Regions from separate parts of the Devosia alba genome, predicted to be linked through region 1. Evidence: predicted binding sites of a transcription regulator. Region 1 holds the regulator's gene; each other region holds the start of a gene.
The links. The regulator LexA, encoded in region 1, represses DNA repair genes until DNA is damaged. The targets are predictions, from matches to a motif close to TGTTCNNNNTGTGTTCNG.

Region 1 (2,201 bases):
ATGCAGCTGGCCGTCGCTGCTGCTGCCAATGCCCCCGCCCTGAGCGTATCCAAGCGCCCGCGCATCGCCCTGCTGGCAACCGGCGACGAGCTGGAACTGCCAGGCGCGGTCCTTGGGCCCGATCAGATCATCGCGTCAAACAGCTTTGGCCTCGCGCCCCTGTTGGCCCCCTATGCCCAAACCGTCACCGACCATGGTATTGCGCGCGACCAGCGGGACCAGTTGCGCGCCAGGCTGGTGGCGATCCTCGCCGATGAGCCCGATGTGCTGATCACCACGGGCGGCGCCAGTGTCGGTGATCATGACTTCGTGCAGGAAATCCTGCTCGAACTCGGGGTCACCCTGGATTTCTGGAAGATCAATATGCGGCCGGGCAAGCCGCTGATGTTCGGCACCGTTGGGAAGACCCTGGTGTTCGGGCTGCCGGGCAATCCGGTTTCCGCCATGGTCACCGCCATTGTCTTCATCAAGCCGGCCCTGCGCGCCTGGCTGGGCCTGGCGCCGCAGATTCACTGGCACCTGCCATTGGCGGCGCCGACCCCGCCCAATACGGCACGCCGCCATTTCATGCGGGCGCAGTTGCTGCAGACTCCAACCGGCCCCCAGGCCCTGCCGATCAGCCAGACCGATAGCGGCCACACCTCGTCCATGGCCAGGGCGGACCTGCTGATCGTGCAACCCGAACACGACCCGGGCCAGCCCGCCGGCGCGATGGTCGAGACGATCGTGGTCGACGCATTCTGACGCCGTCGAGTCTGGGCGCAGCACAAAATTGCACGGGATATTGCAGAACATAACTGGAACACTTATAGTCGTTCTGTCTATGTTCCGATTCTCACCCCGAGGGGCCCCATGCTGACCCGCAAACAACACGAGCTGTTGATGTTCATCCACGAGCGGATGAAGGAAAGCGGCATCCCGCCATCGTTTGATGAGATGAAGGATGCACTCGATCTGGCGTCCAAGTCCGGCATTCACAGGCTGATTACCGCGCTTGAAGAGCGCGGGTTCATTCGCCGCCTGCCCAATCGGGCGCGGGCACTCGAAGTGATCAAACTCCCCGATTCGATGAACCCGTCACTGGGTGGCCGCAAGGCGCGCTTCGAGCCGTCGGTGATCGAGGGCAATCTGGGCAAGGTCGCCAGCCCGCCCTCGCGGATGGCCGCTGATGATGACGGCGTGCGCTCGATTTCCATCCCGGTCATGGGCCGCATTGCAGCCGGCACACCGATCGAGGCAATTCAGTCTCATTCACACACCATCATGGTGCCACCCGAAATGCTGGGCAGTGGCGAACATTTCGCGCTCGAAGTGCGCGGCGATTCGATGATCGATGCCGGCATTTTTGATGGCGACACCGTGCTGATCCGCAAGCAGGACGCCGCCAGCACCGGGGAAATCATCGTGGCTCTGGTGGACGATGAAGAGGCCACCCTCAAGCGCCTGCGCCGCAAGGGTAATACCATTGCGCTCGAAGCGGCCAACCCGGCCTATGAGACCCGCATTTTCCCGCCCGACCGCGTCAAGGTTCAGGGCCGGCTGGTCGGATTGCTGCGCAAGTACTGATTGCCTGCCCGCCGTGATGAGCGGCGCGATGGATGGCCCCGCCGCCCCGCCCCTTTATGCCGGTCAGCCGGTTGTCTTGAATGACAGCCGGGTGAGCCATTTGGCGGGGTCGGGTTCCTCGCGGGGATCAGTCTCGTAGATTTCCAACCGGCAGGCGAAGTGATCGCCGTCTGCGGCGGCGCGCATGTCCCAGGCAATGTTGTTGTCTTGCGCCCAGCCGATGAATTGCGCGGTGGCGTCCAGCAAGCCGTCATAGTGGCCGGTATGGCTGGCGCTGAGATATTGCCCCGCTGGCAGGGTGCCGAACTTGACCGGACTGTCCCCGGCCATAGCGCGCTCAACCATCACGCCGGCTTCGACATCGAGTGTCCTGGCCATGTCGATCCGTCGGTAATTGTAGAATGGCGCCCCAATGGGGGTAAGGCCGTGGCTGGCGAGCCAGGCGAACAACGCCGGAAACCCCTCGTCGGCCGGCTTTTGCATCTCTGCCATGGTGACGGTGAAGGGGATATAGGCATAGGTTTGGGCGGTGCGGTCTTCAAGCACGGGACTGGTCAGCACAATATGTCTCCTCTGGCGGCCCCCCTGGGGGCAAGGCAGCACGCCGGCGCAGCAGAACCAGCGGCGAACGGGTA
Region 2 (2,201 bases), on a different contig from region 1:
CATCAAAGCTGGAGCGCGCCTTGTCGAGATGGCCGTCGAGCTTGTCCATGCTGCCCAGAAAACCGACGACCTTGTCGTAGAGCGCGCCGGCGCGGCTGGCGATTTCCTCAGCATTGCGGTGGCGCTTCTCGACATCCCAGATGTTGCGCACCGTACGCAGCACGGTCATCAGCGTGGTGGGCGTGGTCAGCATGACGCCCTGGCTCATGCCATATTCGACCAGCTTGGCATCGGCCTGGATGGCGGTGGCCAGCGCCGATTCAATGGGTACGAACATCATCACATAATCGAGGCTGCTGCGGGCATGACGCTGATAGGTCTTGTCGCCCAGCGTCTTGATGTGGCTGCGGATCGAGACGATGTGTGCCTGCAGGAACTGGCCCTTGGCCTCATCCTCGCAATTGACATAGGCCTCAAAGGCGGTGAGCGAGACCTTGGAGTCGATGACCAGCCGGTCATTATTGGGCATCAGCACCTCGACGTCGGTGCGCACGCGGCTGCCGTCCTCGGCAGTGTGGCTGGTCTGGGTGATGAATTCCTCGCCTTCGCGCAGGCCGGAGCGTTCCAGAATGGTGGAGAGGATCATTTCCCCCCACGAGCCCTGCGTCTGGGAATTGCCCTTGAGGGCACGGGTGAGGTTCTGCGCCTCGGTGGTGATCTGGAGATTGCTGGCCGCCAAAGCGCGGATCTGTTCGCCCATGGTGGCCCGGTCGCGCAGCAATTCGCCCTGAAACTCGACGATCTTCTCGTTGAGCGGCTTGAGCAGCACGTCGACCTGCTCGCGGTTCTGCTTGGAGAAGGTCTCGCTATGGCTTTTGAGCACGTCGCCGGCGATGGACTTGAACTCGTCGGTCATGTGCTGGCGCGCTTCAAGGAAGCGCTTGAGGTTCTCTTCGGACTGCTTGGCCTGCTCGGCCATGCTGGCGCGCAGGCCCGAATTATCGGCGCGCAGAGAGGCGGCCTTTTCGCGTTCGATATCGAGCAGTTCCTCGCCGCGTTCGCGCTCCTGGGCCAACTGGTGGTCAAGCTCGTGGATGCGGCTGTCGCGTTCGCCAATCTGGACCAGAAAATTGGCGCGCAACTGCTCGGTCGCCTGCTGGGCAGCGGCTTCGGCCCGCGCCGCGCTGGCCCGCATGGCGGCGATCATCACGGCGCCAACCAGCAGCACGAGCAGCAGCCCGCCCAGGATTGCCGCCATTGCGGAGGTAACCGGCCAGTCGCCGAGCATAAAAATCACTGTGTCCATCAGGCGAGTCTAGCCGATTCGAGCCGTTCCTCTAATGTTCTATGGGTGATCAGCGCAGTTAGGGGCCACAAGAGTTGACCTTACGCGCGAAAATACCATATCGAGAGGCACATCCCTTAATTGCCGGACCAACACCCATGGCTATCCGCCCCATTCTTGTCATTCCCGATGCGCGCCTGCGGGCCGTCACTGATCCGATCGCCGAGATCGATGATGAGATCAAGGCGCTGGCCAGCGACATGCTGGAAACCATGTATGATGCGCCGGGCATTGGCCTGGCCGCACCCCAGATTGGCGTGATGAAGCGTATTGTGGTGATGGATCTGGCCGGCGAAGACGAAACGCCCGAGCCATTGGTCATGATCAATCCCGAGATCACCCATTTCGGCGAGCAGATTCAGGTGACCGAAGAGGGCTGCCTGTCGATCCCCGAGCTTTACTACGAGGTCGAGCGCCCCAATGATGTGGTGGTGAAATACACCGACCTTGAGGGCAAGGAAGTCACCAGGGAAGCCGAAGGCAGGTTTGCCGTCTGCATCCAGCACGAACTCGATCACCTCGATGGCGTGCTCTATATCGATTATCTCAGCCGCCTCAAGCGCGACCGGGTGATCAAGAAGTTCGACAAGGCCGCCAAGCGCGCCGTCGGCTAGAATGTCGCCTGCCCCGCCGGGCGGGCAAACACGAAAGTTCCGCCCAATGCGCGTCGTCTTCATGGGTACGCCCGAATTTTCCGTGCCCACGCTGACCGAGATCGTATCGGGCGGGCACGAGGTTGTGGCGGTCTATACCAGGGCGCCCAAGCCAGCCGGCCGGGGGCAGGAAGAGCGCAAGTCGCCGGTGCATCTGGCGGCTGAGGCTTTTGGCCTTCCGGTATTCACACCCCGCTCGCTCAAGGGCGAGGCCGAGCAAATCATCTTTGCCAGCCATGACGCCGATGTCGCCATCGTCGTGG
Region 3 (2,201 bases), on a different contig from region 1:
GCGCCGCTGGAGCGCGCGCTGATCGGGCCATAATCGCTGGCGAGGCCGGCCACCTCGCCTATTTGGCTGCCTGGCAGCGGCCGCTCGGCGCCAGCGTCGCAATCGCCCGGGGATCGCAGCCGGTCTGCAGGAACGTCAGCCAGTCATTCTGGTCGCCATAATAGGCATTGCGATCCACTTCGCCGCGCACCCCGCGCACCACGCCGGTCTGCGTCCACTGCCAGAAGGTCCAGGTCCGGTTGCCATAGCGTTCATGCGGCTCGGCAGCGGTCGAGCGCAGCCAGAAGGCATTGGGGAAATATTCCCCCTCCAGCACGTCGCGGTGGAAGGTCATGTCGGTATAGATCAGCGGCAGCTTGCCGGTATGGCGTTCCATCACGTCCAGCATCAGCCGGATTTTTTCCAGCGCATCGGCGCGGCTCGGCTTGTTGCGGCAGCTGGAGTGATTGTTCCACTCCAGATCGAGCACCGGCGGCAGCGCATCGGGATCATTGGGCACATTGGCGACGAACCAGGCCGCCTGTTCGGAGGCCAGCGAACACCAGGTCATGAAATGATAGGCGCCGCGCGGCATGCCGGCCTCGCGCGCTCGCACCCAGTTCTTGCGGAAATCGGGGTCGAGATAGTCCTTGCCTTCGGTCGCCTTCATGAAGACGAAATGGATACCCGACTGGATCGCGGTGCGGAAATCGACATTCTCCTGGTAGCGCGCCACGTCGATCCCCTGGATCGGCATGCCGCGCGCCCGGTCGACGCCCGAATGCGGCCGGTTATCACCCTGTATCGGACCGTAAAGACCGCCTCCCGACGAGCAGGCCACAACAATACCGGCCAGCAGGGCCAGCAGGGCACCCTTTGCGATCGCGGAATACGAGGGAAAAGGACGGCGGAACATCATTGCAGCAGCACTCTACGCAGGAACAAGCAGTGGCTTTGATTCAACATGGCGCGGTTAATGGAGGCTTAGGTTAACCAGTGTGGCAACGGGCGTGGTTAACAGGCCGTTTTTTGTTCGCCCTACGTTCTTGTTCAGCGCGACCGACTTTGCTAGATTTCTGCCGGGCCAGGGGAAACAGCACATGGTCACCCGTGTCGCTACCGTCGCGTTTGAGGGCATCGAGGCCGTACCGGTCGACGTGCAAGTGCAGATCACGCCCGGCTTTCCCAAGATCACCCTGGTCGGCCTGCCCGACAAGGCGGTCAAGGAAAGCAGCGAGCGCGTCCGGGCGGCGCTGGTCGCCTCCGGCATCGGCCTGCCGCCCAAGCGCATCACCGTCAATCTGGCGCCCGCCGACCTGCCCAAGGAGGGGAGCCATTACGACCTGCCCATCGCGCTGGGCATCATGGCGGCGATCGGCGTCATGCCCCAGGATGGGCTCGATGGCTATCTGGCGCTGGGCGAACTGGGGCTCGACGGGCGCCTCGCCCATGTCGGCGGCATCCTGCCCGCCGCCATCGCAGCCCAGTCGCGCGAACTGGGGCTGATATGTGCCGCCCCCTCGGGCCCTGAAGCGGCCTGGGCCGGCGAAAATCTCGAGATCATTGCCGCCGACAGCCTGCTGGCGCTGGTCAATCATCTGACCGGCCACCAATTGGCCGCCCGCCCGCAGCCGCGCAAATATGTGCCCAGCACCGGTCTGCCCGATCTCTGCGATGTGCGCGGCCAGCAGGTGGCGCGCCGCGCGCTCGAAGTGGCCGCTGCCGGCGGGCATAATCTGCTGATGATCGGCCCGCCGGGCGCCGGCAAATCCATGCTGGCGGCCCGCCTGCCCTCCATCCTGCCGCCGCTCAATCCGCGCGAATTGCTCGACGTGTCGATGATCCAGTCCATTGCCGGCGAGCTGGTGGGCGGGGCGATTTCCGACCGCCGGCCGTTTCGCGCCCCGCATCACTCCGCCTCGATGGCCGCGCTGGTCGGCGGCGGGCTCAAAGTGCGCCCCGGCGAGGTCAGTCTGGCCCATAATGGCGTGCTGTTTCTCGATGAGCTGCCCGAATTTGCCCCCGGCGTGCTCGATAGTCTGCGCCAGCCGCTCGAGAGCGGCGAAACCGTGATTGCCCGGGCCAATGCCCGCATTTCCTATCCCAGCCGGGTGCAGCTGATCGCCGCGATGAACCCGTGCAAATGCGGCATGGCCGGCACGCCGGGCCACACCTGCCGGCGCGGACCCGCCTGCGCCCATGATTATCAAAGCCGGGTCTCG
Region 4 (2,201 bases), on a different contig from region 1:
ACGATTGGGCGCGTCGGCGCCCAAAGGCGTCGCCCAACCCGCTTTTTCGATGATGCCGCGTCAGGCATAGGTCGAGGCTTTGCCCAGCTCGGCCATCACCGCCACGCGGTTGCTGTCGCTGGTGGACTGCTCCACGCAATAGGGGGTGAGGGCCGCGGTGACATCGCTCGCCGATTGTTTGGCTGCAAGCTCTTGGGCGCTACCGCCAGTGACCCAGCCACCCCAGCTGAAGCCAATGATGGCAAGGGCGACGGCACCGGTCGCCGCACCGTAAAGTGCGGGTTTCGTCCATTCGGGAATTTGCATGAAAGTCCGATCTGTATCGGTAAAGGCCGCAGTATTGCGACCACGGCAAAACCCTAACATGGCTGGCGCCCGAGCGCGAACTTGCGGCCAAAGCAAGGCAGATGCCCCTTGCCTCACGCTGCTGACACAGCTTGTCAGCAGCCCTGCCCCAATGGCAGAGCCGCTCATGGGAAATCGTGCATGGACTATACCAACCGTTCCGGCTCTTTGCCGTTATGCTGCTCGGCATCATGGTGGTGCCGGGCATGGCGTGAACCGGCATGTCGCGCTTGACCGAATCTGTATTGTTCCGCTTATGTTCCGGGTGTTATATGCCGCTTTGGCAAGGTGGAGTGGACACGCTAAGGTGACTGCAGCGCCGGGCCGCCATGCGCGGAGCCAACTTGCGGCAGTGGCCCGCAATGCCTATTTTCTGGAGCTTCCCGCCCTGCCGACGACCGTTTGACCGCTGTGCTGCCAACACTCTGGCGCACCGAGCCATGGACTTGATTGATGACGCCAAAGCCCAGCCTGAACCGAGAGATCATCGTGCGCGGTGCCCGCGAGCACAATCTCAAGGGCATCGACCTCAAGTTGCCGCGCGACAGCCTGATCGTCATGACGGGCCTCAGTGGTTCGGGCAAGTCCTCGCTGGCCTTTGACACCATCTATGCCGAAGGGCAGCGCCGCTATGTGGAGTCGCTGTCAGCCTATGCCCGCCAGTTCCTCGAAATGATGCAGAAGCCCGATGTCGAGCACATCGAGGGCCTCAGCCCGGCCATTTCCATCGAGCAGAAGACCACCAGCCGCAATCCGCGCTCCACCGTCGGTACGGTCACCGAGATCTACGATTATCTGCGCCTGCTGTTTGCCCGCGTCGGCGTGCCCTATTCGCCCGCCACCGGTCTGCCCATTGAGAGCCAGACCGTCACCCAGATGGTCGACAAGACGCTGGAGCTGCCCGAGGGCACCCGGGTCTATCTGCTGGCGCCCATCGCGCGCGGTCGCAAGGGCGAATACAAGAAGGAACTGGCCGATCTGATGCGCAAGGGCTTCCAGCGCGTCAAGATCGATGGCGAGTATCACGAAATCGAGGATGCCCCTGCCCTCGACAAGAAGCTCAAGCACGACATTGAAGTGGTGGTCGATCGCCTGGTGATCGGGCCCGATATTGCCGGGCGGCTGGCCGAGAGCTTTGAAACCGCGCTGAAGCTGACCGATGGCATCGCGCTGATCGAATTTGCCGACCAGCAGAACGAAGACGGCACGGCACGGCAGCAGACGTTTTCGGAAAAATTCGCCTGCCCGGTCTCCGGCTTCACCATTGCCGAGATCGAACCGCGCCTGTTCTCGTTCAACAATCCCTTTGGCGCCTGCCCGGTCTGTGACGGCCTGGGCACCGAGCGCAAGATCGACGCCGACCAGATCGTGCCCGATTCCAGCCTGTCGATCCGCGCCGGGGCCATCCTGCCCTGGTCCAAGACCAGTGCGCCCTATTACATTCAGACGCTGTCGGCGGTGGTGAAACTGTTCGGCGCCTCCACCGAGACGCCGTGGAGCGACCTGCCGTTCGAGGTGCAGCATGCGGTGCTGTATGGCACCGGCCGCGAGCAGGTCGACTTCGTCTATGACGATGGTCTGCGCCAGTACAAGACCTCCAAGGCCTTTGAAGGTGTCATCGGCAATCTGGAGCGGCGCTACAAGGAAACCGAAAGCGCTGGCATGCGCGAAGAAATCGAAAAATACATGTCGGCCAAGCCCTGCATCGCCTGTGGCGGCTATCGGCTGAAGCCGGAATCGCTGGCCGTCAAGATTGATGGTTTTCACGTTGGCCAGGTCACCGAACAGTCGATCCGCAGCGCCGCCGCCTGGTTTGACGCCCTGCCGGCCAAATTCACCCCCAATCAGCAGCTGAT

Region 2: ABFY71_RS12585 (DNA recombination protein RmuC) is a predicted target of LexA. The motif match lies at 1,271-1,288, and genes of this name have one in related genera.
Region 3: ABFY71_RS03780 (YifB family Mg chelatase-like AAA ATPase) is a predicted target of LexA. The motif match lies at 1,010-1,027, and genes of this name have one in related genera.
Region 4: uvrA (excinuclease ABC subunit UvrA) is a predicted target of LexA. The motif match lies at 592-609, and genes of this name have one in related genera.

What each region holds. Positions count from the first base shown of each region.
Region 1 is NZ_JBDUUI010000001.1:6,775-8,975, reverse strand. Features, by position in the region: gene ABFY71_RS00040 (molybdopterin molybdotransferase MoeA) at 1-744, shown strand, start outside; gene lexA (transcriptional repressor LexA) at 853-1,566, shown strand; gene ABFY71_RS00030 (GyrI-like domain-containing protein) at 1,630-2,127, opposite strand.
Region 2 is NZ_JBDUUI010000008.1:41,901-44,101, forward strand. Features, by position in the region: gene ABFY71_RS12585 (DNA recombination protein RmuC) at 1-1,246, opposite strand, end outside; gene def (peptide deformylase) at 1,384-1,899, shown strand; gene fmt (methionyl-tRNA formyltransferase) at 1,946-2,201, shown strand, end outside.
Region 3 is NZ_JBDUUI010000002.1:246,955-249,155, forward strand. Features, by position in the region: gene ABFY71_RS03770 (GreA/GreB family elongation factor) at 1-22, shown strand, start outside; gene ABFY71_RS03775 (glycoside hydrolase family 25 protein) at 59-898, opposite strand; gene ABFY71_RS03780 (YifB family Mg chelatase-like AAA ATPase) at 1,080-2,201, shown strand, end outside.
Region 4 is NZ_JBDUUI010000007.1:140,758-142,958, reverse strand. Features, by position in the region: gene ABFY71_RS12115 (hypothetical protein) at 61-306, opposite strand; gene ABFY71_RS12110 (hypothetical protein) at 438-560, shown strand; gene uvrA (excinuclease ABC subunit UvrA) at 799-2,201, shown strand, end outside.